3 regions of the Planococcus sp. TJ-201 genome follow, and region 2 is predicted to be linked to each of the others. Evidence: riboswitches for the same ligand, from Rfam matches in the RefSeq annotation. Region 2 holds a riboswitch; each other region holds the start of a gene.

Region 1 (10,584 bases), on a different contig from region 2:
CATAGACAATTAGGTTGGTTTGGTAGCCAATGGGCGTAATAAAACTGGCAGAAGCCGCAATGGTGATGATAACGGCAAAACCCATTGGATCGAGCTGTAGGTTGCTTGCCATTTCGATGCCGATGGGGATCATTAATACAGCGGCAGCACTGTTGGTGATGAGTTCTGTAAAAATGCTGGTCAGCAAGTAAATCAAAATGAGAATCGCCAGCAATCCAAACGGCTGGCCGACTGCCAACAATCCGTCCGCCGCCCATTGCGCCAGACCGGTTTTGGTCATAGCGGCACCCACACCAAATGCACTGGCAATGAGCAGCAGTACATTGAATTGCACATCGTTTTTTGCATCTTCCATGGAAACCGATTTGGTTACCAATAAAATCAGCACTGCCAAAGCCATTGCTTTGAACATGCTCAGCCAGCCAGCAATGACAAGTGCAATGGCTCCCAGTAAAACCAGCAGCGAGAACCAGCCGACAAAACGGCTTTCTTGCAAGGTTTTTGGCGGTGTCATGGAAGACACGACGTAAAAATCGTTGGACTGCTGATATTTTTCCACAAATCCGGTTCCCGCAAGCAACAGCAAGGTGTCCCCCGGCCGCAGGATGATGTCGCCGACTTTGCTTTTAATGCGTTCGTTGTTGCGGTGAACCGCCATGACGCCTGCATCGTAACGTGAACGAAATTGAGATTGTTTGATCGTTTTCGAGAGCAGCGAAGATTCATGGGAAACGACCGCTTCCGCCAGCTGCGTGTTGCCGTTTTTCAAATCCTCCAACTGCAAATTGGTCCCGGTCTTTAAAGTCAGCCCTTTTCTTTTTTGCAGCTCTGCGATCGTTGAAATGAGTCCGGTAAAAATTAGGCGGTCTCCTGACTGAATGATGGTTTTGGAACTGACCGATGAAATCCGGGTCTGATCTCGGATAATTTCAATCAAGTACAAACCTTTCAAGTCGCGCAGTTTTGCTAATTCCACCGTTTGATTGGCGTAAGGAAAATTTTCTTCCACCACCATTTCAGCAATGTAGTTTCTGGAATCTTCAACGACCTGCTTGCTGAAACTGTTGTTCTCAGGCAACAGCATGTTGCCTACCGTAAACAAGTAAATCAAACCGACAATGGTGATGGGAATGCCGACAATTGCTAATTGAAACAACGAAAAGCCAGGCAGGCCGTAATCGAGCAGCATCCCGTGCACCACAAGATTGGTCGATGTTCCCATTAGGGTGATAGTCCCCCCAAAAATCGTTACATACGATAAAGGAATCAGCACTTTGGAAGGTGCGATATTGCGTTCTTCACACCATTTTTTCAAAAGTGGAGTTAACGTGACAACAATGGGTGTGTTGTTCAAAAAAGCCGAAAACAACGGGAGCGGAAGAAAAATACGAAACAAAGATCCTTTCAAGCTTTTGCCTTTATTCAGCCAGCCAATCATCATCTGGTCGATCAGGCCGTGCTTTTGTACAGTACCGACAACGATGAACAGTAAAGCGATTGTCAACATTCCTGGATTCGAAAATCCGCGCAATGCTTCTTCTGTTGTTAAAATTCCGGACAGCAGCAACACTACCAATGCTGAAAATACAATCATATCCGGACGGGCAATTTCAAAAAGCAAGGCGCTGACCATGGCGACGATGACGATAAGCACAAAAATCATTTGGACTGACACGGGCAACCATCCCCTAATTAGTTACTAATAACGGTCTCCCGCAAGCCTTTGATGAGCACATCGGCTACTTCCGGACGGGAAAACTGCTTCGGTGGTTTTTCTCCGTTGCGAAGCAATTCACGAACTTTCGTGCCACTTAAATGAACATGGTTTTCTGCGCTGTGCGGACATGTCTTAGCCGTGGCCATGTTTTCGCATGCATTGCAGTAAAATGAATGCTCGAATTTGAAAATTTGAATGCCCAATTCTTCTTCAAACTGGCTGATGAATTCCTGTGCCTCGTATGTGCCGTAGTAATCGCCGACACCGGCATGATCCCGTCCAACGATGAAATGTGTACAACCGTAGTTTTTGCGGACAATGGCGTGAAGAACCGCTTCTTTCGGTCCGGCGTAGCGCATTGCAGCTGGATAGATGGCGAGGCGCGCCCGGTCTGCAGGATAGTAATGCTTTAAGATGACTTGGTAGCTTTCCATCCGCACTGCAGCTGAAATGTCATCGGATTTTGTTTCACCCACGAGCGGGTTCAGCAAGAGGCCATCCACCACTTCCAATGCGGCTTTTTGAATGTATTCATGTGCGCGATGCACCGGGTTGCGCGTCTGGAAGCCGACAATCGTTTTCCAGCCAAGATCTTGGAATAACTGGCGCGTTTCAACCGGGTCCAGATGAAATTCTTTGAACTCGCTATGGTCCGGACGATTTAATAAGGTGATAGGACCTGCCAAGTAAACATCTCCGCGTTCGTATAGTTTTTCCACGCCAGCATGTGCTACTTCTGTCGTGCCGTAAATTTTTTCTGCTTCCAACCTTTTGTCATACGTGTACTTTTCCTTCAGCTCGAGTGTTCCGTAGATGACACCGTCTTTGCCTTTCAGCGCAATTTCATCGCCCAGCTCGTAGCTGTCTGCTTCTTCTGTCGTGACCGATAATGTAATGGGTACACTCCACACGTTGCCATTGCTGAGGCGCGATGTATGCAGCACACTTTCATAATCCTTTTGTCCAAGAAAACCAGTCAACGGGCTAAACCCACCGATGCCGATCAGTTCCAAATCCGAGATGGCCCAATCTGAAATGAATAAAGTGGAAAGTGTTTCCGCATTCTTTAATGCCTTTTCTCTTTCGGTGCCTGTCAGCTGTCTGTTTACCAAGTCTCCACCATGTGCTTTGTTCGTCATGTTATTACCTCCAAGGTTAGTTTTGTGTTCTGTTGCTTTCTTAAAAACTGTTCAGACAAAAAGAAAAGGACCCTCTTCGGCAAGAAGAAGGTCCGTAAAAACAAAACTCTCTTCTTATCTTCTAGGCTGATGAAAGCCTATTGGAGTTAGCACCGTTTCCATAAAGGAGGGTTGCTGAGACATCAAAGGGCCAATCCCTCCGTCTCTCTTGATAAGAATGCATATTCAATTGGCATTGGAAAATTAATTGAAAAATTTGATTTCACAAAGTATATAATATACTATTCAGAGTGTCAAACTATGTTTTAACTTTTTTTTGAAAAAGCTGTATTGCCATAGGGCCAAAGGAATAATTTTTTTTGAAAAGATAACGGCTATATACCACTTCATTTGCCTTGGACAGATCCTCCACAAGAGGTGGGAGTTGAACCATTTCTATTCAGTGCAGTGAAGCACTTATTTGATACTATTAAAGGAATGGAGGAGGCGGAGAAGATGACAGTAATCCCCATCATGATCGATTTGGGAAACAAAAACGTGGTCGTTGTCGGCGGAGGGAAAATTGCTGAACGAAAACTGGACGGGTTGCTCGACAGCAAAGCCAGCTTGACCGTGATTAGCCCATCCGTAACGCCGACAATCCAGCGGTGGGTGGAAGAAGGACAAATTGGATGGAAACAAAAAAAGTTCGAGCCAAAAGATGCCGAAGAGGCTTTCATGCTGGTGATTGCGACAAACGACCCGGTCGTTAACGCCGCCGCACAAAAAGCCGCCCCGCCAAATTGCCTGGTCAATGCTTCTACCGAAGCAGAGTCTGGCAATGTTCAGTTTCCTGCACATTTCAACAGAGGCAAATTGAGCATCATTGTTTCTACAAATGGCGCAAGCCCGATGCTCGCCAAAAAAATCAAACACGAACTGCAAGAACAATTTGACGAGAGCTATGAACAATACTTAGACTTTCTTTATCATGCCAGACAGCTTCTCAAACAAACTAAGCTGTCCAGAAACACCAAGGAAAACTACTTGCGCAATTTCTTGGACAAATCTTTTTTATCAAATGAAGTTCAACAACACACGCTCCATGAATTGCAGCTGCTCGCAGCCAAAGACAATGCTACCGAATAGAGGTTGAAGCTGGAGGGCAAATTAGCATTTATTCATTGCCCGCTCCGTAAACATCTGTCCCGGTATGGAAACCATCTGCAATAACGGTATCCCTCATGTTTTCAGCAGTCACTGGAATGGGCGCCAGTAAAATGGATGGCACATCGATCTTGCCATTATTGACAGATTTTACGGTAGTGACGCTTTCCCCTTCTGCCATTCTGACTGCCAGAGCAGCAGCTTGTTCAGTTAAGGTTTGAATGGGTTTGTAAACCGTCATTGTTTGGGTACCGCCGACGATTCGCTGCGCAGCAGCCAGTTCTGCGTCCTGGCCCGCTACCGGAATTTTGCCCGCTAAGCCCTGCGCTTCCAATGCCTGAATAACACCGCCAGCCGTTGCATCATTAGCGGCTATGACTGCATCAATTTGATTGTTATTTGCTTCAAGGGCTTCGGTCATATTGAGAAATGCTTTTTCCGGTGACCAGTCTTCGGTCCATTGATCGTAAACAATTTTAATATCTCCCCGGTTGATGGCAGGCTGCAATACGTTGAATACGCCCTTCTTGATCAAGTGAACATTGTTATCGGTCGTTGCCCCTCCGATATAGACGTAATTCCCTTTTGGCACCAGCTCTAAAATTGCCTCTGCCTGCATTTCGCCTACTTGCTCGTTATCAAACGATACGTATAAATCGATGTCTGCATTTTTCACCAGCCGGTCATAAGCAATCACTTGAATTCCAGCGCGATGAGCCGTATGGACAATGGCTGCGGTCGCTTCCGCGTTATGCGGCACAATGACCAATAAGTCGATGCCTTGTTGAATCAGCGTTTCAGCCTGAGCAAGCTGCAAGGCATCGTCGCCATTGGCTGCCACAATCTCCACTTCCGCGCCCAAGTCCTCTATCGCTTTCTTGAACAGCGCCTGGTCTTTCAACCAGCGCTCTTCTTTCAGCGTATCCATGGAAAACCCAATTTTAATAGGCTCATCACGGTCCGTGACCGTTGCTTTTTCGGGTACCGCTTTGCCGATTGACTGCTCGGGTGCACATGCACCCAAAAACAGGCTAATGAATAAAACCGTGGCCAGTTGAGTCATTTTATTCATTAGACTGATCTTTCCTTTCCACTAATGTCCGTCGGTATTCCTTCGGAGACACATTGTTCATCTTCTTAAACACTTTGCTGAAATAATTTGGCTCATGGTAACCGATCTCGAAAGAAATTTCCTTTAAGCTTTTTTGTGGATCTCCCAACAACTTTTTCGCTTTGTCCATACGGCAGGAGGTTAAGAAATCGATATAGTTGATGCCCAGTTTTTCTTTGAACATTTTGCTCAAATAAATGGGACTTAACTCTACTTTCCGCGCCAGTGCATCCAATGAAATATCTTCGTGGGAATGATCCATAATATACTGCTTGATCTGATGGACTTTATCCACTTCCAGGCGATCGTAATGCTTCAAGTAAACCTGTTTCAATCGTTCAATCACTTGCAGCGTTTCATTAAGCAGCTGCCGATGATCCTTGGCTTGGATGGTGTAATAGGGAATTGTAGCGTCGATGCCCATTTCGCCCATGACCCGCGCAGTAACCCATAAAAACTCAAGTGTCCGCTGCTGTGTCCAAAGAATTGTCGCTCCTTCTTGTTCGAAGCGCCGGATCAGGTCTGCCGCCAGTCGGTTAATTGACTCCCATTCTCCCAACCGAATAAAATCAAATAGCTTTTTCTCCTGTTGCTTAACAAAAATAGCATCGCCCACTTTTTCAAGAGAAGGGACGTCAGAAGAAAAACGGTATCTGGATGGCAGTGACAAGTCCATTGTGGCGATCAGCGATTTTTGATAGGAATTCCGGATATCTTCCAGTGATTCACAAACGGGTCCCACGCCGACAAACCATCCTTCCTGTCGGCTGTCCGAAATGGACAAGATCGCTCTGACCAATGAAATTGCCTGAGACCGAAACGATTTTTCTTGATTTCGAAAAACAATAATAGGCAATTGGCGGCCATACAAAGCGCCAATCCACGCATTTTCAGTTTGACGGATTTTCTCTTTTAGTTGCGGATACAATTTTTCCAAGCCTTCCGGTACCATAACCGTCATAACAAATTTCTCAGCAGTCGCTGGGATTTCGAGCAAGTCCACCAGCATTTCGATATGGACATCGTGGACATGATCAAACAGCAATTGGGTGACAACATCGGTTTCCACAATCGCCAAGGCTTTCTGGAAGTCTTCCTGCTGCTGGTGCTGGACCGCCGAAGCCTGTTCTTTTTGAGCTTGCTGCTCAAGCAATTTTCCGACAGTTGCTACAATTTCACTGGCTTTACTTGGCTTGAGCAAATAGTCTTTGACCCCTAACTTGATTGCCTGTCGGGCATAATCGAACGTATCAAAAGCCGTGATCATGACGAACTGAATATCCCGATCTCGCTGCTGGATCTTTTCGATGGCCTCCAACCCTGTCATACCTGGCATCATAATATCCATAAAAATCCAGTCAGGCTCCCAAGATTCTGCCAAATCAATCGCTATTTTGCCGTTTCGGGCCTGTTTAATGTCAAACTCGTTATAGGCACGCTGCAAAATAGCTTGCATCCCATCCCGTTCAATTGGCTCATCATCCACTATCAACAGCTTGATCATGGTGCGTCGCCCCCCTGACTTTCGGTAATTTCAAAATAATTTTTGTGCCTTGGCCGATTTTGCTTTCAATCGCTACCAAATCGTCCTTTCCGTAAAACAACTGCAGCCTTTTGACGACATTAACAAAGCCGATGCCAGTTGAATGCCCCTCCGCCGGTACGATCGACCCTTCGAGCAATTGCTGCTGTTTGTCCAGACTCATTCCCTGGCCATTATCTTCGATTTCGATCCACACTTCTTCTCCTTGGTCTTTGATGCGGAACCAAATATGGCCACCATCTTCCTCCGGCTCAATCGCATGAATCACCGCATTTTCAATAAGCGGCTGCAGCGTGAGGCCAGGAATCTGCAAATTTAAACACGTCGAGTCCAGCTCTATAAAAAAATGCAATCGGTCGCTGAACCGTGCTTTCTGGATTTCCATGTATTGCCGCAGGACAAATTCCTCTTCGGCCAGCGTCACAGCACGGTCCATGCGCTTCAAGTTATAGCGCAGCAAACTGGCGACACTGACCAACAAGTCACTGGTTTCTTCAGCCCCATCCAAATACGCTTTTTTCGATAAGGTATTCAAAGTATTGAATAGAAAATGAGGATTGATTTGGCTCTGCAAATTGCGCAGTTGGCTTTGCTGAAGCAGCAGTTTGCTGTCTTGCAACTCGCTTTCCAATTGTGCTTTTTGTTGGATCTCCACGATCATGGCGTTGATGTTTCTTCGCATATGGTTGAAAGTTTTAGCAAGAAACGCAATTTCGTCATTGGAATCCACTTGAACTTCCCTGTCAAAGCGCCCTTTGGCCAACTCATTTGCCGCTTTTGTCAATTGGTGGATTGGTTTTGTGATACTGAGTGAAAACAGATACGTAAACAGCAGCAATGCGGTTGTAATCAACAGCAAGAGCCAGATGCTGAGTTGCTCTAGTTCCGCCGATTGCTCAATGATTCCCCGGTAAAATTCTTCATAGGTTTTCAGTTCGGTATCAATGATGGTTAAGGTCATTTCAGAAATGTACATGGAAATTCGCGTTGCTTCTGTAAATTCAGCTAAGGAAGCTTCGGTATCGCCCTCTTCTTGAAAACTTACAGATCGATCTACTGTTTCGATAAAACTGCTGATCAAGTGGCTGTAATTGGTTAACGCAAATTCATTTTCTACATTCCGCAGTTCATAGATCGTTGATTGAATGCCCAGAAGATTTTCTTTACTGGCCTCCAGGTAAGATTCAGTTTCATCTGAGGGCAGTAACAAGTAATTATTCAAATCAGTCACCATTTGCTGGCTTTCCGTGGTGATTTCGTTCATCTGCAAATAACGCTGCAAAATATCATTGTACTGGGTCTGTACTTTTTGATTGTAAAAGGTTAGCGTCAGCCATATGGCAATCATCATCACCAACACCACGAGTGCGAGCATCCAGATCTTTTTCTGAATCGTATTCATGGCTGAGCTTCCGCTCCTTTCACGATACGAATATCTGTGGTATATCCACTGGCATCCAGTGGAACAACCTCATCTCTCAACCATTGCATCATCAACTCAACACTTTGTTCACCCATCTGTTCGGGAGACTGCTGGACCATCGCATCCAGTTTGCCCTCGCCCAGCAACGATGCCGTTTCAGATCCATCATCAAACGAATAAAAATAATAAGGTTCTAGTTGCGCTCTTCTGCTGATTTCTTTCATCATCGGCCCTACGTGGTTAGCGTTGAGTGCAATAAATGCCTCAAGATTTGGGTTATGGTTCAAAGTGTTTTGCGTAACAGCCACTATTTCTTCGTCTGACTTGCCGCTTTCTGCATAAACTGTGGAAATTCCAGCATGCTGTGCCAAGCCTTCTGTTACGCCCTTCAGACGCTGCCGTTGGCTATACTGCTGCTCTATATCCCCAAGTACGGCGACTTGCCCAGTACCACCCATCTCCTTGACCAATTGTTCTGCCAACATTTTTCCGGCTGCATAATGATCGGACCCTACGTAAGTTTTGCGCAAGCTTTCTTCTACCGGTACGTCGTTGGCAACCGTGATGATTGGAATGCCATAAAATGCTGCTTTCTCTTTCGTCAATTCCTTGAACTCTTCTGTATCCAATCCTTGTACAATTACGCCGTCCACTTTAGAATGCAGCGCAATTTCAATCTGCTTTAAAAAATCTTCACGGTTATTGCCGTAGCTTCCCCATACATCTAACATTGCTTGTTCCTGGTTGGCTTGTGCTGTTGCACCTTCCCCTACTTTATCCCAGAAAGGCGTTTCCAACTCCTGCGTGATCAGTACAAGGCGATAGCTTTCTTCAGCAGCAGGAACAGCAGCAGGCAATTGCCAGTCAGACTGGAAAGCGCTCTCAGCCGACCATAAAGTAAAAAAACCAAGAATGGCGCATACAAAACAAAGGATGATTATGACTTTTTTCCTCATGGGATTCGGCTCCTTTTCCAGTAGTGAACTGTTCCCATTTTACCACTTGGCTGAAAATTCACAATACAGTTCCTAATGAGCAAAAGGCATCCCCCAAAAGGAGATGCCGCTTTTATCTTTTAAACTTCCTAAGCACGCTGCCGGCGCGTCATGACATCAAAAATAACAGCTGCCGCCAGCACTCCTCCACGAATCATGTACTGATAAGAAATACCGGTTCCAAGCAAGTTCATCCCGCTGGACAAACAAGCCATAACCACGGCGCCGATGATGGCTCCCGTAACACGCCCCACACCACCAGCCGACGAAACACCACCGACATAAGCCGCTGCAATGGCATCCAGTTCGAACAATGTACCTGCAGTGGTTGTAGCTGACTGGAGGCGTGCAGTGAACAGCAAGCCGGACAAGGCAGCCAGCATACCCATGGAGCCAAAAACAATATAGGTGATTTTCTTAACGTTAATACCGCTCAAATGCGCAGCTTCCGGATTGCTCCCGACTGCGTAAATATTGCGGCCCAGCACCGTTTTGGTCGTCAGGAAATGGTAGATGACTACCACCAGAAGCATGATGACCATCGTCCATGAAAATCCGTTATAGCCGGCCAAAATCCATGTAATGTAGGCAATTACCAAAGAAACCAGCAGGAGTTTTATGAGAAAAATACCGCTTGACATGACGTCAAAACCGTAAGTCATTTTATTTTTTCGAGTAGAAATTTCACTGTAAATGTATAAAAGAATGGCTGCAACTCCGACCAGCAAGGACAACAAATGAAGACCGTTGACCAGCATCAGCGAAGGAATAAAGCCATTGCCAATGGCATTAAATTGATCGTTGTTGATAATGATGGTTCCTGTATCTTCCGTAACGTTCAGTAAAGCTCCACGGAAGATAAGCATTCCTGCCAGCGTTGCCACAAAAGCCGGAATGCCAAGCTGCGCAATCAAGAATCCATTAAAGCAACCGATCAAAATCCCAAACAACAATATGGCGGGAATGGTAATCCAGATGGAAAAACCAAGCTGTGTCATAAAGATGGCCGCGACTGCACCTAAAAAGCCGGCAACAAAACCTACGGATAAATCAATGTGGCGGATAACGATGACCAAGGTCATGCCCACAGCAAGAACAGCAATGTAACCTGCTGAGTCCAGCAGATTGCTGATGTTTCGAGAAGAGATGAACAGGCCATCCGTCATGATCGTAAAAGTCAGCATGATAACGATCAACGCGATGTACATGCCGTAATCGCGGATATTTAGTTTTACGATGGATTTAGCTTCCGTAAATAGATTCATTGTGACTGCCTCCTATTGCGTCGCGAGCTCCATAATGGTCTCTTGAGTCGTTTCTTCAATTGCTAATTCGCCTTTCACCGCACCTTCAGCCATTACGTAGATGCGGTCGCTCATTCCCATGATCTCACCCAGTTCTGAGGAAATCATAATGATGCTGAGCCCTTCTTTAATCAGTTCGTTCATGATGGTGTAGATTTCGAATTTCGCCCCAACATCAATTCCGCGGGTGGGCTCGTCGAGAATGA
Region 2 (10,584 bases):
ATCCAAGTTAGATGCCATTTTCGCCAAATCGCCTTCTGAAGTGAAAACGGTCGCTTTCCCACCGAAACTCTCAACTTGCTCTTCTACTCCCGCAATGTACTGAGCAGAAAATGTACCCAAGTTGATTTGCATGATCAATGCAATTTCCTTGCCGGCAAGCGGATGATCAGAGGCTTCGCCTTCTGTATCCGAAGAAGTTTCTTCTTCACTGACGTCCCCTTGCGGTTGGCATGCGGCCAAAAACATACTGATAAATAATAATGCGGCTAGCAGCCAGATGGATTGTTTTTTCATAATCTTTCTCCTTTTCCTGCAGATGCACCGAGCAAATCAGGGATGTTTTTTTGATAATCGGATTGGATAATGCCTTTTTCAGTAATGATCGCGGTAATCAAGTGTCCCGGTGTTACATCAAAAGCCGGGTTAAATACTTTTGTGCCAAGCGGCGCTACCGGTTGTCCGTTCATATGGGTAATCTCTTCCGGGTTGCGCTCTTCAATGGGAATCGCGCTTCCGTCTTCTATCGACAGATCGAAAGTTGAAGCCGGTGCTGCCACGTAAAACGGAATGCTGAAGGCGGCAGCCAGTAAGGCCAAATTATAAGTTCCAATTTTATTTGCCGTGTCGCCATTGGCTGCAATGCGATCGGCACCGACAATGATGGCTTCAACCCCTTTTGCTTTGATCGTGTGTGCAGCCATGCTGTCAGTGATCAACGTAACGTCCACTCCAGACTGCTGCAGCTCCCATACCGTCAGGCGTGCGCCTTGATAAATCGGCCGGGTTTCACAGGCGAACACTTCAAATTCACGTCCCCGCTCGCTGCCCAGGTGAAACGGCGCTAATGCAGTGCCGTATTTTGCCGTAGCAATCGAACCGGCGTTGCAAATAGTCATTACCCGCGTTTGCTCTTGCAGCAACACCAGTGCATGCTCGCCAATGCTGCGGCACGACTCTTCATCTTCCTTGTGGATCTGGACTGCTTCCGCCTGAAGCAGCAGTTTGGCTTGTGGTACGTTCTCTGCTTCTCGAAGCTTATCTTTCAGTCGGCTAAGCGCCCAGCCAAGATTGACTGCGGTCGGTCTGGAAGAATTCAAGTATGCGGCATCTTTTTCAACGTATTGCTGAAAAGCTTCCAACGAATCCGTATCGTGCCGCTTGGCGCCGTTAGCCAGTCCATAAGCTGCAGTGATGCCGATGGCGGGTGCTCCGCGAACCTTTAATGCAAGAATCGCATCGTAAACGTCTTCGACGGTTTCAAGCGTCACATATTCAATGGCATGCGGCAGTTTTTGCTGATCTAAAATGGTCAGCTGCTGGCCGTCCCATTTGATGGATAAGGGGATGCTCATGTACGGGCCTCCTCAAGAATTTGCAGTACATCGTTGATCGATGTGATTTCCTTGCGCTGTAAAATCAAAACCTGGCCAGTCTGCAATGCTTGCTTCTTGAAGGCGATTCGCTTACCTGCGTCTTCGATGCTGTCCAGATCTTTCACATGTGCCAAGCCGATGGTTCGGCGAATTAATTCGCATCCTGCAAAACCGGCTGCATCTGTCAGCACTTTCTCAAGCACATGCTCCAGGTAGCCCTCTGTCTCCTTGAACGATTCCACACTATATTTTTTCCATAGCTCGGTGAATGAAGAAGCGAAGACATCCCAGGTCTTTCTGATATCTTCTACCATCACTTGGCGATTCTCATCTTCGCGTGTGATCGACTGGAAAACTAAGTTCGCCAGGAACAAACCAACATCAAATCCAATCGGACCGTAAAAACCGAATTCGGGGTCGATCACCTTCGTTTCCGTCTGGCTGGCAAAAATACTGCCGGTGTGTAGGTCGCCATGCAGCAGAGCTTCCGATTCAGTCAAAAAGCTTTTCTTTAATTTTGCTACTTCGAGCTGAAGCTTCCGGTTGCTCCAGATCGCTTCTGCCGCTGATTGAAGCTGCGGTTCGTAATCGTTGGTATCGAGATCAAAAAATGGATCTGTAAAAATGAGATCTTCCGTAATCTTGCATAATTCGGGATTGGAAAACTCCGCAGCCAAACGCTTTTTTTCAAAAGGATGCAAGCCGTAATCCGATGTGTGGAATAAAGTCAGTGCCAAGTATTCACCGATGTCCTGCGACAATCTCGGGAAATTCCGTCCGTGGATCAACCCTTCCCGCGCAATCTCCAGATGAGACAAATCTTCCATCACCGTAATGGCCAACTCTTCATCTGTTGCAAAGACTGTTGGCACGAGTGACGGGACAAATTCTCCGTGCTTTCTGAGGACATTCGCTTCAATCGTCGCGCGCTTTAACGTCAACGGCCAGCTTTCGCCGATAATCTTAGCGTATGGCAATGCCTGTTTGATGATCAGCCGCTTTCCTGTATTTGGATCTTCGATTTGGAAAACATAATTCAAGTTGCCGTCGCCGATTTCCCGGCAAGTCAATTGGGCAGCAGGGTCAAATGTATGAACCGTTTTTGCCAGCGCAATCGCTGTTTCTTCCGTTAAGGCTTTATAAGTAGCGGGAACCGTAAGTGTCATTGTAAATCTTCCTTTCATATGCAATATAAAAAGCCTCTTTCATAAAAGAAAGAGGCCAGAATAAGAGATTCCATGCCTCTTATCTTTCAGAAATAAATTTCTGATGGAATTAGCACCGTGCCTTGCAGGATTTTCATCCTGGCGCATAAAGCGCCCCTTCTCACGAAGGTATTACGGTCGGTTGCTGGGCGTCATCGGGCCAATATCCCTCTGCCAGCTCTTGATAAGAGTACTACGTGTTATTTAATTTAAGTTATGAAAAGAATCCTATCACGATTCAGAATTAACTGTCAATCCATTTTTCCAATAAAAACAATTTTATGATAACGGAGTTGACAGATTTCTGCGCACATGAAATAATCAGAATTACTTTACTAATCTTGTAGTGGAAGAAATCGCTTCAGGCGGACGCTTTCCGCGGACGAAGCGGATTTGTGGAATATCAATTGATAAAAACCGATAGTCTGACTTAATAAATCATATTTACCCAATTTCATATCTTTCTTATTTAGAGCAGGTGGAGGGACAAGCCCTATGATACCCGGCAACCGGTCCATTGATGGACACGGTGCTAATTCTTGCAGCCAGAACCGGTGGCTGAGAAATAAGAAGTTGTTAACGCCCTTAACCTCTTCTTATTTGAAGAGGTTTTTATTTTTTAAAATTTGCATGGGAGTGTGGAATACATGAGCGTTTTGACTGCTACATATCAAGTCTACGGAAAACCGGGTTCGTTCGAAAAAAAAGCGGACGGCATCGCTTTGGGACTGACCATCGGTTCTTGGACTGACTTGCCGCTGCTTGAACAGGAACAACTGAAACACCATAAAGGAAATGTCGTCTCCATCGAAGAATTTGAACAAGAACGCCACCCGCTAAAACCGGATTTAATAAAAGCAGAGCTTGAAATTGCCTACCCAAGCGTGAATTTTTCGGCTGACCTGCCTGCCATTTTGACTACTGTTTTCGGCAAATTGTCGTTGGATGGCGAAGTAAAGCTATTGGATCTGGAGTTTAGCCACGACCTGCTTAGCCACTTTCCTGGACCGCGCTTTGGCATCGAAGAAATTCGCGACACTCTTGGCGTTGGAGGACGGCCGCTTCTCATGAGTATTTTTAAAGGCGTCATCGGCCGTGACCTGGATTTCCTGTCCGCTCAATTGCGTCAGCAGGCATTAGGCCGCGTGGATCTGGTCAAAGATGATGAAATACTATTTGATAACCCACTAACTCCTTTTGAAAGCCGCATTACCACGGGTAAACGAGTGCTTGATGATGTCTATGAAGAAACGGGACACCGAACGCTTTATGCGGTGAACCTGTCAGGGAGAACTTCAGAACTGCGAGGAAAAGCACGGAGAGCACGCGAACTTGGAGCAGATGCCTTGTTGTTCAACGTTCATGCGTATGGGTTGGATGTCTTGCAGGAGCTTGCTGAAGATGATGATATCGCCTTGCCGCTTATGGCGCATCCCGCTTTTAGCGGTGCCTTCACTTCTTCTGCCTTCTATGGCCTTGCGACACCGCTGGCCCTTGGAAAACTGATCCGATATGTCGGCGCTGATTTTTCGCTGTTTCCTTCACCTTACGGCAGTGTTGCACTGGAAAAAACGGCAGCCCTGGCACTCGGCAAAGAACTGACACGGGACAGCCCGCTAAAACGCAGCTTTCCAGTGCCATCCGCCGGAATTCATCCGAGGCTTGTGCCTTTGCTGATGGCGGATTACGGAATCGACAGCGTCATCAATGCCGGAGGCGGCGTTCACGGACATCCCGCTGGAGCAGCTGGCGGCGGACAGGCATTCAGACAAGCCATTGACGCCGTGCTGCAGGGAGAAACCTTGCAGAATGCCGGCAAACAGCATAAAGAATTGCAGACAGCACTTGAACTATGGGGGTGAAAACAGTGAACAAACCGATTATTTTTTGTGATTTTGACGGTACGATTACAGCTAATGACAATATTATTGCCATCATGGAAAAATTTGATCCACCGGGATGGATACCGGTCAAAGACCAAATTCTCGACCAATCCATCTCAATACGTGAGGGTGTCGCAAAAATGTTTTCCTTGCTTCCGGTTTCGGAAAAAGACGAAATTATTTCCTATGTTTTGGAGCAGGCGGAAATACGCGAAGGATTCAGCGACTTTGTCGCCTATTCGAAAAAGCAGAATTTGCCTTTGTATATTGTTAGCGGTGGCATTGATTTCTTTGTCCATCCGCTACTTGAACCTTTCGGACCTTTTGATGACATCTACTGCAACAGCGCTGACTTTTCAGGTGATCTTATCAAACTGGAATTTCCGCATGGCTGCGACGATGCCTGCACAAGCCAGGGCTGCGGATGCTGCAAACCATCTGTCATCCGGGATCTTTTGGACAAAGACACGAAAAGCATCGTCATTGGAGACTCCATCAGTGACTGGGAAGCTGCAAAAGAAGCGGATTTCGTCATTGCTCGGGATTTGCTGGCTGAAAAATGCCAAGAAGCGGGCATCAATTACGAACCGTTCGAAACGTTCCACGAAGTTATTGCGATTGTTGATGAATATATAGGGGTGAAGTCATGACCCTTTTGCATGAAAAGTGGCGGGAATTGGCGGATGTCAAAGACGAACTGGCCGTGCGCGATTGGTTTATGGGGACCAGCGGCAATCTTGCCATCAAAGTGGCGGACGAACCGCTCGAATTTCTGGTAACCGCGAGCGGCAAAGACAAGAAAAAACGTACAGATGAAGATTTTCTGCTTGTCGATGCCAATGGTCAGCCCGCTGTTGAATCAACGTTGAAACCATCTGCTGAAACCTTATTGCATTGTATAATTTATGGAAAGACCAGCGCCGGGTGCAGCCTCCATGTCCATACGGTCGCCAATAATGTCATTTCTGAATTGTACGGCGACGCCGGAAAAATTGATTTTCAGGGCCAGGAATTGATCAAAGCTTTTGGATTGTGGGAAGAGGACGCGGTACTGAGCATTCCCGTCATCCCCAACCATGCAGATATTCCAATGCTCGCCAAAGAATTTGACGCATTCGTTACTGCTGATAAAGGAGCGGTGCTGATTCGCAACCATGGCATTACCGTCTGGGGAAAAGATGGCTTTGAAGCGAAAAAACTGCTTGAAGCCTGTGAGTTTTTATTTCAATATCAATTGGCATTGCAACTACACCTAAAATAAGAGAGGAAGATTAAAATGGCGATTATTAAAATTCAAGGAACAAATGAAACAATCGAAGCACAAACAGAGGTTGCAGCTTTTTTGGAGCAGCAGGAAGTTGTTTATGAACACTGGGACAACACTAAATTACCCGAACACCTTCGCGAAAAATTTGATTTGAGCGATGAAAACAAAGATGAGATTCTTCAAGCATTCAAAACCGAAATCGATGACATTTCAGAACGTCGCGGCTATCAGGCAGCGGACATTATTTCGCTGTCAGACTCCAACCCAAAACTGGACGAGTTATTGAAGAACTTCCAGCGCAAACACATCCATACAGATGATGAGGTGCGCTATATTGTTAGCGGACATGGCGTATTCATCATCCAAGGAAAAGACGAACGCTTTTTTGAAGTCCACCTGACTCCAGGCGACTTGATTTCGGTACCTGAAAATATCACACACTACTTCACACTTGCAGATGACCGGAAAGTTGTAGCGGTTCGCATCTTTGTCACAACCGAAGGCTGGGTACCAGTTTATCAGGAAGAAAACAGCATTCAAAACTAATAAGGTGGTTCAAAGATCCGACATAGTCGGATCTTTTTTTATTTGAAAAAATAGGTAATTTTTTTATATTTTAACCAATTTTAAGCTATAATAATTTCCAAGATATATTTTGCAAATAGAAAAGAGTGATATGAATGAAAAAAGTGTTTCTCTCCCTTTTGGCAGTTGTTATTTTATTTGGACTCCCTATTATGATTTGGTTTTTTCAGGAAGAAAAAATAATGAATGTAGCGATTATTGACAAGACGGTTCCGACAGAAAGCTATCGGGAGCATAAAGGGCTGACATGGCTGCTGAATCACCACCGCTACATATCCGACTCCCAAGGCACGTATAATGCAGATACGGATTATTACGGGTTTGTTCCGGATGAAGAAGCAGAAAGCTACACGATTCGTGAATTGCCTGAAGACTTGTCTGGGACGGACCTCATTTACTTGGCAGATTCTTATGGGGTTTATGAAGAAGATCTTCCGTGGCAATCGGCAGAAAAAGACCCGGGCACTTCGTCTATGATTTCCGGTGGACTTCAAATGGATGAATGGCAGACCATCAAAAAGCAGGTAGAGTCTCAAGGAACGGACTTGGTCGTTGAGTTTAATACTTTTGCTTCCCCCACTCCAAAAGAAGTCGCGCAAGACATGAACGAATTTCTGGGACTCGAGTGGAGCGGCTGGAGCGGACGCCATTTTGTGGACCTTCAGGCACCTGAAGGCGAAGTTCCTCAGTGGATAGTAGACAACTATGAGCAAAATGATGTGAAATGGAATTTTGAAGGTCCAGGATTTGTCTTGGTGAATGATGCCGAAGGCGAGATTGTGGTCCTGTCAGAAGAAGCAGGAGAAATCGGCATTAATGGCATTCACCTTGCTTTTACCGATCAAGGCAATGATCAATTTGAATTAGAAAGCAGTCCCTCTTTTGGTTATTGGTTTGATATTAACCAAGCGGCTGCAGGTACCGAAGTTTTGGCAGACTACCAATGGGATCTTGAAAGCGCGGGCAGCGAGAAGTTGAAAGCAGCCGGCATTCCCGAGAACTTTCCGGCTGTATTCCACCAGTCCAAACACGGCGCAGACCTTTATTATTTTGCTGGCGATTTTGTGGATATTGACGACACTCCGGGATTCTACCGCTACTCAGGATTCTCGAAATTGCGCTCGTTCATTTCCATGGAGTCACTGGATGCTGAAAAAAGTTTTTATTGGCAGACTTACGTACCGATGATGGAGACCATTTTGGCAAATACAGAAGATAAGGAAACAGAGGTTGAGACGGTCAAAACAACTGCAGCAGAGAAGGATGGCATTGCTTACCCTTCCCGTGTAAACGGACAGGCATTTGAGGTTTATCAAGATGGGGAGTGGGAGCCGTTCACCATTAAAGGCGTCAATATGGGAATGGCGAAACCCGGAACATTTCCTGGAGAAGCAGCGATTACGCGGGAAGAATATGACCGTTGGTTCCAGGCAATTGGTGAAATGAATGCCAATGCGGTCCGCGTTTATACGCTCCACCCTCCAGCGTTCTATGAAGCATTTGCCGCTTACAATGCCAGCGCCAAAGAGCCACTCTACTTGTACCACGGCGTTTGGATTGATGAAGAACCTTTAGTGGAAACTTTGGATGCCTTCACTCCTGAGATCACTGAGCGCTTTGAAGCTGAAGTCGAAAAAATTGTAGACGTCATCCATGGGGATGCCGTCGTAGAGCAAGAACCTGGCCACGCCTACGGGACTTATAAGACCGATATCTCTTCCTATGTCATTGGTTGGATGATCGGCATCGAATGGTTCCCCTTGACCGTCCATCAAATGGAACTTGATTATCCTGATTTAGGCGACTACGAGGGCACCCATATCTACACAGAAGATGCCAATCCTATGGAGTATTGGCTTGCAGAGCAATTGGACCGTCTCGCGGAATACGAGATGGACGAATACCAAAGCATGCGGCCACTCAGCTTCACTAACTGGGTCACCACAGACAATATCGATCAGCCCGCAGAACCGAGTGAACAGGAGGACATGGCAACTGTCGACCCGAATCACATCAAAACAAAAGGTGTGACAGAAACGGTCGGTATGTTTGCGTCTTACCATGTCTACCCATACTATCCTGATTTTCTGAATTTGGATGAACGCTATACGGAATTTGTCGACCACCGCGGGGAATTTAATAACTACGCCGGTTACTTGAAAGATTTAAATGACTCTCATGAGATGCCGATCGTCATCGCTGAGTTTGGCGTTCCGGCTTCACGCGGCATGACCCACGAAAATCCGTTTGGCTGGAACCAAGGATTTATTTCCGAACGGCAGCAAGGTGAAATCGTCAGCCATCTCTACGAAGATATTCTCGAAGAAGGCATGCTGGGCGGAATGGTTTTCACCTGGCAGGACGAGTGGTTCAAGCGGACATGGAATACGATGGATTATGACAATCCAAACGAACGGCCTTTCTGGTCAAATGCCCAAACCAACGAGCAGCAATTCGGCCTATTGAGCTTTGACCGCCATAAAGTGAAAGTGGATGGCGAAAGTGATGATTGGACAGATGGCCAAACCCTTTACGAAAAAGATAGCGGAGCACTCAAATCGCTAACAATGGATTCGGATGAGCGCTATGTCTATATTAAAGCTCAGTTTGATTCGTCCAATAAAACCTGGTGGAACGAACAGGATTTCAATTTGTACTTCAGTGTTCGCGAAAACCAGGGCATTGCCGTTGATGCTCTGGACAATAGCGAATTTTTGGCAGACTTCCAGTTGAAAATCGAAGAATTGGAGCAGGCACAATTACTGGTCGCTGGTGATTACGATACTTTCTACTACGATTATCACGAGCGTTTGGAGATGATCCCAGCAGAACAAAACATCGAATCAACCTTCCATCCAATTCGTCTGGCTTTGAACAAAGCATTCGTTCGCCCCGATACTGGCGAATTGTATCCCTTCGATTCATACGAAACCGGAATCTTCCGATTTGGCATCGCTAATCCGGAGCATGAAGACTATGATTCCCTGAATGATTATTATTACGACAAAGAAACTGGGATTATGGAAATCCGGATTCCGTGGATGCTGCTGAATGCCAGAGATCCCGCAAAACGTGAATTTGTCGGCGACCTTCAAGAAGACGGCATCGAAGCTGCCCAAATAATTGACGGCTTGGATGTCACGGCTGCTTTAACCGGCCAGGACGGCCAAGCGGTTGAAACTTTCGGTACTACTCAAGAGGCCCAGTACTCATGGGACACATGGGGCATGCCACAATCAGAAGAACGGCTAAAGCAATCGTACGACATTCTTCAAAAGACCTTTGGCGAGACACAGTAACGGTGATTAAACAATAAAAAGAAGGAAGCCAATAATAACAATGGCTTACGTATCCAACACTAACCTAACAATCCATACGAAATCGCGCCGCATTTTGCGGTGCTTTTTTTGCGAAAAAAGACCCAGTTCTATTAGAACTGAGTCAAAATGAATCGTATTTTTTCTGATGCTCGTTAAACGAATCAGTCTCGTTAACTTGAGACATCGTTCACAACTTTCCCTCTAAATCATTAAATCTTTTTTCAAGTTCTTTTACATTATTATTACTACTCAACGCTGTTGTAAAAGCAATAATACCAAAAGTGAATCCTGACATTCCAAAAATGAATCCCATAATTCCGAAAACCTCCACACAATCCCTCCTTATTTTAATGGTACGACCCTATTTCCTCATTTAATGTCATTCTTCTACTTCGTTAGATACTTACAGGCTTCCTTCTTTTTGTTCGTCATCGGAGAAAACACCTTTTCGTTCCATGTCTCCCCATACTGATTTTTTCTTAAATGCATAGAAAAGTCCCTTAACGCGCCAGAAATTCATCAGGATTCGGTACCAAAATGTTTCGGTCAACGCATAGGCGTAGAGCACAAGGATGCTTCTGACGGTCGGGTATTTGTGGTATGTCCATTCTTCCAGCAATACGGCAAGTGCGGACAACAGCGAGCCGTACAACACCATCACCAGCAGCATAATTATGGCGATATCCGTTTCAATAAAGGAAAAGGCGAAACCGCCAATAATGATGAAATAGCCCGCCACTTCAAAAATGGCGCTCAACAGTTCAATAAAGACGTAATAAGGCATCGAAAACAATCCAATTCCTCTATATTTTGGGTTGAACAGCATTCCTCGGTGCGTCCACAATGTTTCCGCTAATCCTCTTTGCCAGCGTATGCGCTGCGCACGCAAGGAAGCAACCGTGCTCGGAGCTTCGGTCCAGCAAACCGGATCCTGAATGTATTCAATGCGCT
Region 3 (10,584 bases), on a different contig from region 2:
TCGCTGATTAAACATATTGCCGCTCCGATAAGTAACCATGCCTGCCATTCGTGCCACTTCAAAACCTTTTAAACGAGCAGAATCTTTATACTTTCCACCATTAAATTCACTGTCACTTTCTATTGCTAGTATGCCGATGTGATTAAAAGCAACACCGTAATCACTGTAATAGGGGGTTACGGCTAAAGGAAAAATCGCATCGATGAATTCAGGGTAAGATCTTCCCCATTCCAAGGTCTTCATTCCACCTAACGAACCGCCAATCACACCGGCGAGATGGTTGATGCCAAGCTTTTTAAGTGCACAGTATTCAGCGCGTACCATGTCACGTATGGTCAGGGTTGGAAACGCAGCATGGTAGGGATTTCCCGTTGCCGGATCTGTCGATAAAGGACCCGTTGATCCGTGGCATCCTCCAAGAACATTAAAGGTAATCACTTGAAAAATAGTCGTATCCACCGGCTTGCCTGGTCCAATCAACCCAGCCCACCACCCTGGATTGCCCTCTGTGCCAATTGCATATTGGTCGCCTGTCAATGCATGGCAGACTAGGACAACCGGAGATTCCCGGTCTCCGAGACGTTCATATGCAAGTTCTACATCGTTTAAAACCTCCGTTGAATCCAGGGTTAACGAGCCGATGGAGACTGTTTTCATGAAAATCCCTCCTTATGCATTTTCCAATACGGCTGCCTGAATCGCTTGCTCCAAATCAGCGATCAAGTCTTCTGCATTCTCCAACCCGACAGACAAGCGAATTAGCTCCTCTGTTACGCCGGATGCTTGTAGTTCCTCGTTGTTCAATTGTTGATGCGTAGTCGAAGCCGGATGAATGATCAGTGATTTAGCATCCCCTACATTGGCTACATGAGACCACAGATGGACGCTGTCAATCACTTTCCGGCCCGCTTCACGCCCGCCTTTAATTCCAAAATTGACAATTGATCCATAACCGTCGTTTTTCAAGTATTTCTTCGCCAGTTGATGAGAAGGATGATCTTCAAAACCAAGGAAATTCACCCACTCGATTTGCGGGTGTTGTTTCAAATAATCGGCGACAAGTTGGGCATTGCTATTGTGTTTTGGAATGCGCAGGTGCAAGGTTTCCAACCCTTGCAACAAAGCATGGGCACTTTCCGGACTGAGGGATGGCCCAAAATCCCGAAGCAGTTGAACACGTAACTTTGTCGCAAAAGCCGCTTCCGGTACATCGATGCCATACCGCAATCCGTGGTATGTTTCGTCCGGCTGTGTGTAATTCGGAAAGCGAGGATTGTCCCAATTGAACGTTCCCGCGTCTACAGCCACTCCGCCAATTGTCGTGCCATGCCCGCCAATCCATTTTGTAGCGGAATGAATGACGACATCTGCCCCGTATTCAATGGGATTGCTGCCATATGGCGACGCGAAGGTATTATCGATCAATAGTGGAATTCCATTTTCATGAGCAATGGCTGCTACTTTTTCTACATCAAAGACATTCAAGCTCGGGTTGCCAATAATTTCACCGAATAGAACTTTGGTTTTATCTGTAATCGCCGCTTTGAAGTTTTCGGGATTTGTCGCATCCACAAATTTTGTCGTAATGCCATAACGCGGCAACGTGTTCGCCAATAAATTGTATGTTCCGCCATACAGGTTGCTGTCTGCCACAATTTCGTCTCCAGCTTCTGCTATATTCATAATGGAAAAAGCAATGGCCGCCATTCCGGAAGACAAGGCAACAGCTGCTGTTCCGCCTTCTAATAACGCTACCCGCTGTTCAAAGACATCGACCGTCGGATTCATAATACGCGAATAAATATTGCCGGTATCCTTCAGTCCAAAAAGATCCTGTGCATGCTGAGTGTCCTTAAAAACGTAAGAAGTAGTTTTGTAGATGGGAACCCCTCTTGATCCTGTCGTAGGATCCGGCTGTTGTCCGCCGTGAAGCAATAATGTTTCTGGTTTTAAGTTGGTCATTTTCCATTCCCCCTATTTTTTGTGGATACTATTCATGCAGAAAGGGACAGCAAAAAGCCCCCTTCGGTTAAGAAGAGGGCCGTAAATTACGGAGTTTCCTCCTCTTATCTGTCAGAACCTGTCGATCAGTTCTGTAGGAATTAGCACCTTTCCAGACAAAATGTCTGTCGGTTGCCGGGCATCACAGGGCCTATCCCTCCGCCACTCTTGATAAGAGTATTTGATTTGGTTTTTCATCTTGTTGAGAAGTATAAAAACTTCAGCGCTTTTTGTCAAGCGTATTAGTCAAAAAATTTTGAAACCTTCCTTTCACTCAAACGTTAACATTTAGTATAGAGGAGGAATCGGTATGCTGGTTTGGATTTTGCTATTATTCGTTGCAGGCTATATCATTGGTTGTTTTCACGGATCCCTTGCTGCACAGGCTTTGTCAGGAGTTAACGTAAAAAAAGAAGGTGTGAAAAATTCCGGTGCTTCCAATGCTGCAATCGTATTGGGCTGGAAATATGGATTGCTTGTTGCATTTATTGATATTTTTAAAGGATTTGCTGCAGTTGCAGGTCTCCGCTTATTATTGGAAACAGGAAACTTCTCAGCTGAAATGACTTGGGCTTTGTTGTTTGTGGCAGGTGCCGGGGTAGTTTTCGGGCACAACTTTCCCTTTTACATGAACTTTGACGGCGGGAAAGGAACCGCTTCAGTCATTGGCGTTATGCTCGCCCTCGATTGGAAGCTTGGGTTGCTTGGACTGATTCTGTTGATCGGCGTTTCGCTTGCAACAGACTACTTGGTAATTGGCGTATTTGTTCTTTATGCCGTTTATTTTGTCATTGCTTTTATTCCGGCATCTGGAGCTTGGCCCTTGCTGACTGCTTCGGCTTTATTTGCTATGGCCGTATGGAAGCATAATGAAAACATTATCCGAATAAAAGATGGTACTGAAAGTAAAGTATCTTCAGTTTTGCGCAAGAAATCTAGTACATCATCTTAAAGTAGATTTCACAGTGGTTTTTCTCACATTTTAAAGATTGTGAAATAAATCTCAAAGTTTTTCTTGACTTTTTTGTTATTTCACCATAAAGTAAGACTCACGAATCGAATAGCATACATCACTTTCTTATCAAGAGAAACCGAGGGACAGGCCCTGAGACGTTTCGGCAGCAGATTTGTTTAACCGCAAAAACTGTGCCAACTCCTGCAAATGCCATTTAAGGCATTTGGAAGATGAGAATTAGATGGTTTCAACTGGAGCCCTCTTTTTTCTTATGGATGAGAAAAAAGAGGGCTCTTTTTTGTCTATTATCTCAATCAGCATTTGAGACACCGTCGATTTGATACAATTCATTCCAACCTAAGGAGGCACCATCACCATGATTCAATTCGAAGGCGTCGCCAAGACCTACCAATCAGGCAAACAGGAAATCCATGCCTTGAATGGCATTGACCTGACCGTCGAAACCGGAGAAATATACGGAGTTATCGGCTTTAGTGGAGCCGGAAAAAGTTCATTGATCCGCACGGTCAACCTGCTCGAACGCCCTACCACAGGACGTGTAATGATTCTGGGAAAAGACATATCCACCCTATCCAGCAAGGAAATCCGCACCATCCGAAAAGACATCGGCATGATTTTTCAGCATTTTAATCTGCTGAATTCAAAAACGGTTTACCATAATGTTGCGATGCCGCTTTTGTTGGCGAAAACACCAAAAGCGGAGATCGAAAAACAAGTAAAAGACCTGCTCGACTTTGTCGGTCTGGGGGATCAGGCACAAAAGTACCCGGATCAGCTATCCGGTGGACAAAAACAGCGAATCGGCATTGCCCGTGCGCTGGCTACCAACCCTTCCGTCCTGCTATGCGACGAAGCGACCTCGGCACTCGATCCGCAAACGACTAAATCAATTTTGGATCTGCTGCGCAAAATCAACAATGAATACAACATCACCATTTTGCTCATTACACATGAGATGGGCGTTATCCGGGAAATTTGCGATAAGGTAGCTGTGCTTGAAACAGGAAAAGTCATTGAGCAAGGCAGCGTTTTCGATATTTTCTCGAACCCGCAACAACCTACGACAAAACGTTTTGTCCGCTCGGTCATGAATGATGAGCTTCCGGAATCACTGCTCTTGCAAATTCAGAACGCCAAAAGCGACAATGCGATTTATCGCCTCCAGTTTACTGGAAATTCGGTCGGCAAACCGTTCATGTCGCGTGTCTCGCGGGATTTCAAAGTTGATTTGAACGTGCTGTTCGGCAATGTTACAGAGTTGCAGGGCATTCCTTACGGCAATCTGATTGTTGAATTTTCCGGAGAGCCAAGTGAAATCCGGCGAGCCTTATCCTCTATTCGGGACAGTGATATTCAAATAGAGGAGGTCAATAACTATGTCAGTTAATTACGAACAAATCTTAGAAGCTTTATGGGAAACCATTTACATGACCGGCGCATCCTTCGGCTTTTCGTTATTGATTGGCTTTCCACTCGGCATCTTGCTAGTGGTTACACGCAAAGGCCATTTATTGGAAAACGAACCGATTTCCAAAGTGCTCAACATTGTCATCAATATTTTCCGTTCCGTTCCGTTTATCATTTTGATGGTGGCCATTATTCCTTTGACCCGCCTGATCGTCGGCACGTCCATCGGAACAGCTGCTGCCATTGTGCCATTGGTCTTCTACGCTGGCCCTTATATTGCCCGGTTGATTGAAAACTCCTTATTGGAAGTCGACAAAGGCGTTATCGAAGCGGCTCAAGCAATGGGCGCCACACCGATGCAAATCATTTTCCGCTTTCTCATTCCAGAAGCTCTAAGCTCTCTGGTTCTCGCATTAACCATCGCGGTAGTTGGCCTGATTGGTGCATCGGCGATGGCAGGTGCCATCGGAGGCGGCGGCCTTGGCGATTTGGCCATCACTTATGGCTACCAGCGATTCGACACGCTTGTCATGTTCATTACAGTAGCGATTCTTGTTGTTCTCGTGCAAGGCGTCCAAACACTCGGAAATGTATTGTCAAGAAGTGTGCGACGCAGTTGACAAGAAAAGCGGAAGCTGCCGTTTAGATTCGACAGGCATAAGACGATCTGGCGAAGCGGCGTTCGTTGCCGCACAGCCAGAGTGGCTTATGACCCGAGAATCTGGCAGCTGGAGTCTAGACAAAGAAAAGCGCAAGCGCCCGTGTAGCTCTGACGGATATAAAAGTTTAGAACGAATAAAAACATTAGAGAGAAATTGGAGGAATTAATCATGAAAAAAATTACAGCTACAGCATTACTTTCACTTGCAGCACTAACCCTTGGGGCTTGCGGAGACGATAGCAGTTCTGAAGGCAACACTACCGTTACGCTTGGCATCAGCGGTTCCGACACCACCATCTGGGATTACATTGCCGATAAAGCAGAAGCTGAAGGAATTGATTTGGAAATTCAAACTTTTTCCGACTACGTAGCACCAAACTTGGCACTTGCTGAAGGAGAACTTGACTTGAATGCTTTCCAAACCATTTCGTACTTTGATGAGTTTGTGGAAGAACACAATATCGATATCGTGCCAATCGGCTCAACTGTCATTGCGCCAATGGGCTTGTACTCCGACAAATACGAATCAATCGATGAAATTCCTGAAGGTTCGCAAATCGCAATGCCAAACGAAGCAACCAACATGGGCCGTGCCCTCCTGCTGCTCGATGAAGCAGGATTGATCACCTTATCTGAGGATGCCGGGCTTACAGGAACTGCCGAAGACATTATCGATAACCCGAAAAACATTGAAATTATGCCAATGGTTTCTGGCCACACGCCACGCGCTATGCCGGATGTTGCCGGTTCCGTCATCAACAACGGCGTTGCAGTAGATGCTGGCTTAAACCCGACTGAAGATCCGATTGCCCGCGAAAGCGACACAGCTAAACCGTACATCAACTTGATTGCTGCAAGTGCTGAAGAAGCGGACAACGAAGCATACCAGAAAATCGTCGAAATTTATCAGCAGGAAGACACTGCTGACTTCATTATCGAACACACAGAAGGCGCTCAGATTCCAACTGTTGTAACAGTTGAGGAATTGGTCGATTACGAATAAGCATTTCCGATTGAACCAAACATGGCTTTTCGTACAGCCTCAATTATAGTCAATCCATCATGCATTCAATCTAACCTTTACAGGAGGAATTCCAATGACCCTTACCAAGGAAGCAGCACAAACTCTTAGCCAGTCAATCGATTCCCGAGGCAGCATTTACATTGACACAAGCCAGGCAATCCATGCCAAACCTGAAATTGGCAACGAAGAGGTTTATGCCAGTTCGCTACTGATTCGTTTGCTTGAGGATGCAGGGTTTTCCGTTGAGAAAGCAGTTGCAGGCCACGATACTGCCTTTTTCGCCAGCAAGAAAAGCTCTCTTCCTGGACCGACGATTGCCTACCTGGCTGAGTACGACGCACTTCCGGGTATCGGCCATGCCTGCGGCCACAATATCATTGGAACAACCAGTGTTGCGGCCGCTATTGCCTTATCTGAAACACTGGAAACTACCGGCGGCCGCGTTGTGGTGCTTGGAACACCTGCAGAAGAAGGCGGTCCAAATGGCAGTGCCAAAGGCAGTTTCGTGAAACATGGCCTGCTCGAAGGCATTGATGCTGCTTTAATGCTGCACCCTTCCGGAAATTCGGCTGTCACCGGTCCTTCCCTGGCAGTCGATCCATTGGAATTCCACTTTTATGGCAAGCCTGCCCATGCGGCAGGATCTCCTGAAGAAGGCATCAATGCACTCGATGCCGTTTTGCAGCTGTTTAACAGCATTAATGCACTGCGGCAACAACTGCCATCAGATGCACGTGTCCATGGCATCATTACACACGGAGGGGATGCACCGAACATTATTCCCGAATATGCGGCTGCCCGCTTTTACATCCGCGGCGATTCCTGGAAGAAAACATCCGATACCGCGCGCAAAATCCGTGCCATTGCCGAAGGCGCTGCTTTGGCAACGGGTGCTACCGTGAAAATCGAGCGTTTCCAAAATGAAGTTCGTGACTTGGTCCTGACTCCGGCTCTCGACACAATTGTCCGAAGCGAGCTCGAAGCACAAGGCGAGGCTGTGGCCGACTCCCGCATCTCTGGCCTTGGCTCTACAGACGCTGGCAATATCAGTTATGAAGTTCCTACTGCACATGGTTATATTAAAATTGGACCTGAGAGCTTGATTGCCCATACGGCTGAGTTCCGTGAAGCTGCTAAATCGGAACATGGAAACAGCGCCCTCATTAAAGGTGCAAAAGCGTTGGCCAATACCGGCTATCGCCTGCTTACGGAGACGGCTCTTTTAGAACAAATTAAAGCGGTTCACGCCGATGCTGTGAAAGCAAAACTACAAAATTAAAAAAACGATGCTCCTCACAGGGGCATCGTTTTTTTATCCAGAATTTTCATCCCTTTCCCACTTCATGCTAAACTATTCCTATATAGGTTGAACCCATTGTTCAATTTATACAGAACTTATTCGAGGGGGATTATACATGTTGGAGAACTTAATTGAACGGCTTGTCCGTTACGCAAAAATCGATACACAATCTGATTTTAACAGCACCACTACGCCTTCTACGGATACCCAGTTTGATTTGCTCCGTGAGTTGGAACAGGAGATGAATTCCATTGGCCTAACCGATGTTGGAATGGATAGCGCTGGTTATCTGTTTGGCACGCTGCCAGCCAACACAGAGCGGGACATTCCAGTGATTGGCTTCCTGGCACATGTAGATACAGCCACCGACTTTACCGGAAAAAATGTTAATCCACAACGCATCAATGATTATGACGGACAGGACATTCCGTTGAACGAGAGTGTTGTGATGACGGTTGCCGACTTTCCTGCCCTTCAAAACTATGTTGGGCATACATTGATTACAACAGACGGCACAACTCTTCTTGGCGCTGATAATAAAGCCGGTATCGCTGAAATCATGACGGCAATGGACTATTTACATACCCACCCGGAAATTGAGCACGGAGAAATTCGTGTCGCATTTACGCCGGATGAAGAAATTGGCCGTGGCCCACACAAGTTTGATGTAGAACGTTTTGGTGCAAAATATGCTTACACAATGGATGGTGGCCCTCTTGGCGAATTGCAGTATGAAAGCTTTAATGCCGCCAGTGGCAAACTAGTGGTCCAAGGAAAAAGCGTTCATCCTGGTTCAGCAAAAGACAAAATGGTCAATGCCCAAACAGTAGCCATTCAATTTCAGCAGGAAATGCCGAAAAGCGAAGTGCCTGAATTGACCGAAGGATACGAAGGGTTTATCCATTTGAACAATTTTACCGGCAATGTGGAAACCGCGGAATTGACGTATATTATCCGTGATTTCGATAAAGATAAGTTCGAGGCCAAAAAGCAGCATATGCAGTCAGTTGCTAAAAAACTGCAGCAGCAATATGGTGAAGAAGCCATCCATTTGGAAATCGAAGATCAGTATTACAATATGCGTGAGAAAATTGAGCCTGTTATGGAGATTGTCGACAATGCTGAACATGCGATGACTGCACTCGGCATTAAACCCAACATTGTTCCAGTTCGCGGCGGAACAGACGGATCCCAGTTATCCTATATGGGGCTTCCAACTCCGAATATTTTCACGGGTGGAGAAAACTACCACGGAAAATACGAGTTCATTTCAGCCGAGAACATGGAAAAAGCAACACAAGTCATTATTGAAATCGTCAAATCTGCTAAGTAAATAAACAACAAAGAGCGTATTGGATCAGATCCAATACGCTCTTTTTCAACTTATACGATGCATCGTCCATTTTGAGCTAAGGCATAATGAATGCCGTGCTGCAGCGTTTGGAAACATTGAAATTTTGATAAGTTGATGCCTGAGTCTGTAATCGTCAGGCTCATTTTTGCTGAGATGCCCACCAATATCGTTTGTGTTCCGATTAATGATGCGGCTGACCCTAACTTTTCTATCAGCATTGCTGCATGCTGAGTAAAATTGTGGTTTAAACCGGTCAAATCCAAAATCAAATACTTGGCTTTGTGCTTGGGCAGATTTTGCAGTGTTTTCACTAACAACTCTTCTGCCCGGGCTTCATCATAAGTCCCCAGTAAAGGCACGACAACGATATCTTCCAAAACCGGAATAAGCGGAGAGGAAATTTCTTTGATCATTTCATTTAATTCTCTCGTTTTTTCATCCACTAAGCGTTCGAGTTCATTTATTTTTTCCGCTTCTTTTAAACGTGATAATTGGTGAATGTTTTTTTCAATGGTTTCGTCTGAAGGGAAATACTGAATAATACTCTCCGGATGGCCGTCCAATTGATGATGGACAACCTTGTACCACATGTTTTGCTGGAACAAAGATGAAAAAAATCCAGCATAATGAGCAGGCAAAAAGCTGCCCCCTTGCTCTTTTTTCTGAGCCACATTGATTATATGTTCCCAGCTGTTTTTCAGATGCACTTCCAATGTACGTGTTTCTGTATTAAGTTCTTTTATTTCTGCTAAGCCCCACCCGGCAGATGCATACGTGTTAGTAATTGATTGAGCGGCATCTTCGATAGATATCCCTTTCATGCTTTGAAAGTATTCTCCTACTACCAGCCCTTGCCGATATCCTGTGGATTCCAACACCATGTTCGCTGCGTCTTTTCCAGAAATCTCTTCCAGGGAATCAAAAAACATTTTCATTGCGGATGCCGTCCAAAAAAGAACAGATTCTTGTCCCTCAAACAAAAAACGGCCTTCAGCCAAATTCCATTCAAAACTCAATCCGCCTACTGTTATTGCTGATTCTGTAGTCATGTTGAAGCTCCTCTCAATTGCTAGTTCCATTTTATCATATTGCTTATATTTCTTATGGATTTAAGGATGTTTTTTTGCAAGGTGTGAAGTCATGTTTCAAATAATTCATTAAAGGAATATAAGAAGTAAGACAAAACGAAAGAGGTGCTTTACATGTCAGACAAAAAACCATTCAGTCAGGAAGACCGTCAAACAAGAGACGGCGCTTCTATGGATAATCCAGAACAGTTTAAAACAGATAAAAAAAGTCTTTCCGAAATGCACGAAGAGGAAATGACGGTCGATGCCATTCCAATGGAAGATTTAAAGCAAGAGAAAAAAGAAGAAGGAAACAAACGAGCAACGAAGAGCAATTCTTCAAGCGAAGAAAAATTCCCAGAGTAATCAGCGCGAATTTTCGTAAAAATGAATGCTTTCAAAAAAGACCGCAGAGGCTATGCTCCGCGGTTTTTTTGTGCTATGATTCTCGTTTGAACAGGAGTGAAAGAAGATGAAAAACTTAATTTATCCGCTTATGGTTGTCATAGCAGCGAGCTCTTATGGAGTTCTCTCAACCATTATCAAAGTGGCCATGAAAAATGGATTTACTGCTGCTGAAGCAGTAACTGCCCAATACTTTATAGGGTTTGCATTAGCGGCTCTTTTATTTTTTATTACACAACGTAAAATGCCACGTATTAAAGGATGGAAAATTTTAGTGCTGTCTGGTACTTCAACAGCTGTTACCGGCATGGTATACGCCCATTCGCTGAACTACTTGCCCGCTTCGCTCGCGGTAGTGCTGCTCTTTCAATTTACATGGATTGGCATGT

Evidence for each region. Region 2 has a riboswitch for S-adenosylmethionine ahead of mtnW (2,3-diketo-5-methylthiopentyl-1-phosphate enolase). Riboswitches for the same ligand answer to the same signal wherever they lie in the genome.
Region 1: another riboswitch for S-adenosylmethionine. It lies ahead of sat (sulfate adenylyltransferase); the one in region 2 lies ahead of mtnW (2,3-diketo-5-methylthiopentyl-1-phosphate enolase).
Region 3: another riboswitch for S-adenosylmethionine. It lies ahead of AC4EG4_RS05635 (methionine ABC transporter ATP-binding protein); the one in region 2 lies ahead of mtnW (2,3-diketo-5-methylthiopentyl-1-phosphate enolase).

The regions. Positions count from the first base shown of each region.
Region 1 is NZ_JBZDOG010000004.1:28,935-39,518, reverse strand. Features, by position in the region: gene AC4EG4_RS10860 (SLC13 family permease) at 1-1,675, opposite strand, end outside; gene sat (sulfate adenylyltransferase) at 1,693-2,856, opposite strand; SAM riboswitch class I at 2,968-3,074, opposite strand; gene AC4EG4_RS10850 (NAD(P)-binding protein) at 3,352-3,984, shown strand; gene xylF (D-xylose ABC transporter substrate-binding protein) at 4,013-5,065, opposite strand; gene AC4EG4_RS10840 (response regulator) at 5,067-6,617, opposite strand; gene AC4EG4_RS10835 (sensor histidine kinase) at 6,592-8,058, opposite strand; gene AC4EG4_RS10830 (sugar ABC transporter substrate-binding protein) at 8,055-9,035, opposite strand; gene AC4EG4_RS10825 (sugar ABC transporter permease) at 9,164-10,339, opposite strand; gene AC4EG4_RS10820 (ATP-binding cassette domain-containing protein) at 10,352-10,584, opposite strand, start outside.
Region 2 is NZ_JBZDOG010000003.1:105,436-116,019, reverse strand. Features, by position in the region: gene AC4EG4_RS08900 (sugar ABC transporter substrate-binding protein) at 1-294, opposite strand, end outside; gene mtnA (S-methyl-5-thioribose-1-phosphate isomerase) at 291-1,352, opposite strand; gene mtnK (S-methyl-5-thioribose kinase) at 1,349-2,539, opposite strand; SAM riboswitch class I at 2,616-2,769, opposite strand; SAM riboswitch class I at 3,041-3,150, shown strand; gene mtnW (2,3-diketo-5-methylthiopentyl-1-phosphate enolase) at 3,226-4,440, shown strand; gene AC4EG4_RS08880 (2-hydroxy-3-keto-5-methylthiopentenyl-1-phosphate phosphatase) at 4,446-5,111, shown strand; gene AC4EG4_RS08875 (methylthioribulose 1-phosphate dehydratase) at 5,108-5,722, shown strand; gene AC4EG4_RS08870 (1,2-dihydroxy-3-keto-5-methylthiopentene dioxygenase) at 5,738-6,274, shown strand; gene AC4EG4_RS08865 (hypothetical protein) at 6,409-9,612, shown strand; gene AC4EG4_RS08860 (hypothetical protein) at 9,821-9,964, opposite strand; gene AC4EG4_RS08855 (glycosyltransferase family 2 protein) at 10,037-10,584, opposite strand, start outside.
Region 3 is NZ_JBZDOG010000001.1:1,118,340-1,128,923, forward strand. Features, by position in the region: gene metX (homoserine O-acetyltransferase MetX) at 1-657, opposite strand, end outside; gene AC4EG4_RS05625 (O-acetylhomoserine aminocarboxypropyltransferase/cysteine synthase family protein) at 670-1,962, opposite strand; SAM riboswitch class I at 2,064-2,179, opposite strand; gene AC4EG4_RS05630 (glycerol-3-phosphate acyltransferase) at 2,312-2,953, shown strand; SAM riboswitch class I at 3,077-3,193, shown strand; gene AC4EG4_RS05635 (methionine ABC transporter ATP-binding protein) at 3,333-4,364, shown strand; gene AC4EG4_RS05640 (methionine ABC transporter permease) at 4,354-5,004, shown strand; gene AC4EG4_RS05645 (MetQ/NlpA family ABC transporter substrate-binding protein) at 5,215-6,048, shown strand; gene AC4EG4_RS05650 (M20 family metallopeptidase) at 6,143-7,348, shown strand; gene pepT (peptidase T) at 7,485-8,702, shown strand; gene AC4EG4_RS05660 (STAS domain-containing protein) at 8,753-9,772, opposite strand; gene AC4EG4_RS05665 (YczO family protein) at 9,926-10,156, shown strand; gene AC4EG4_RS05670 (EamA family transporter) at 10,263-10,584, shown strand, end outside.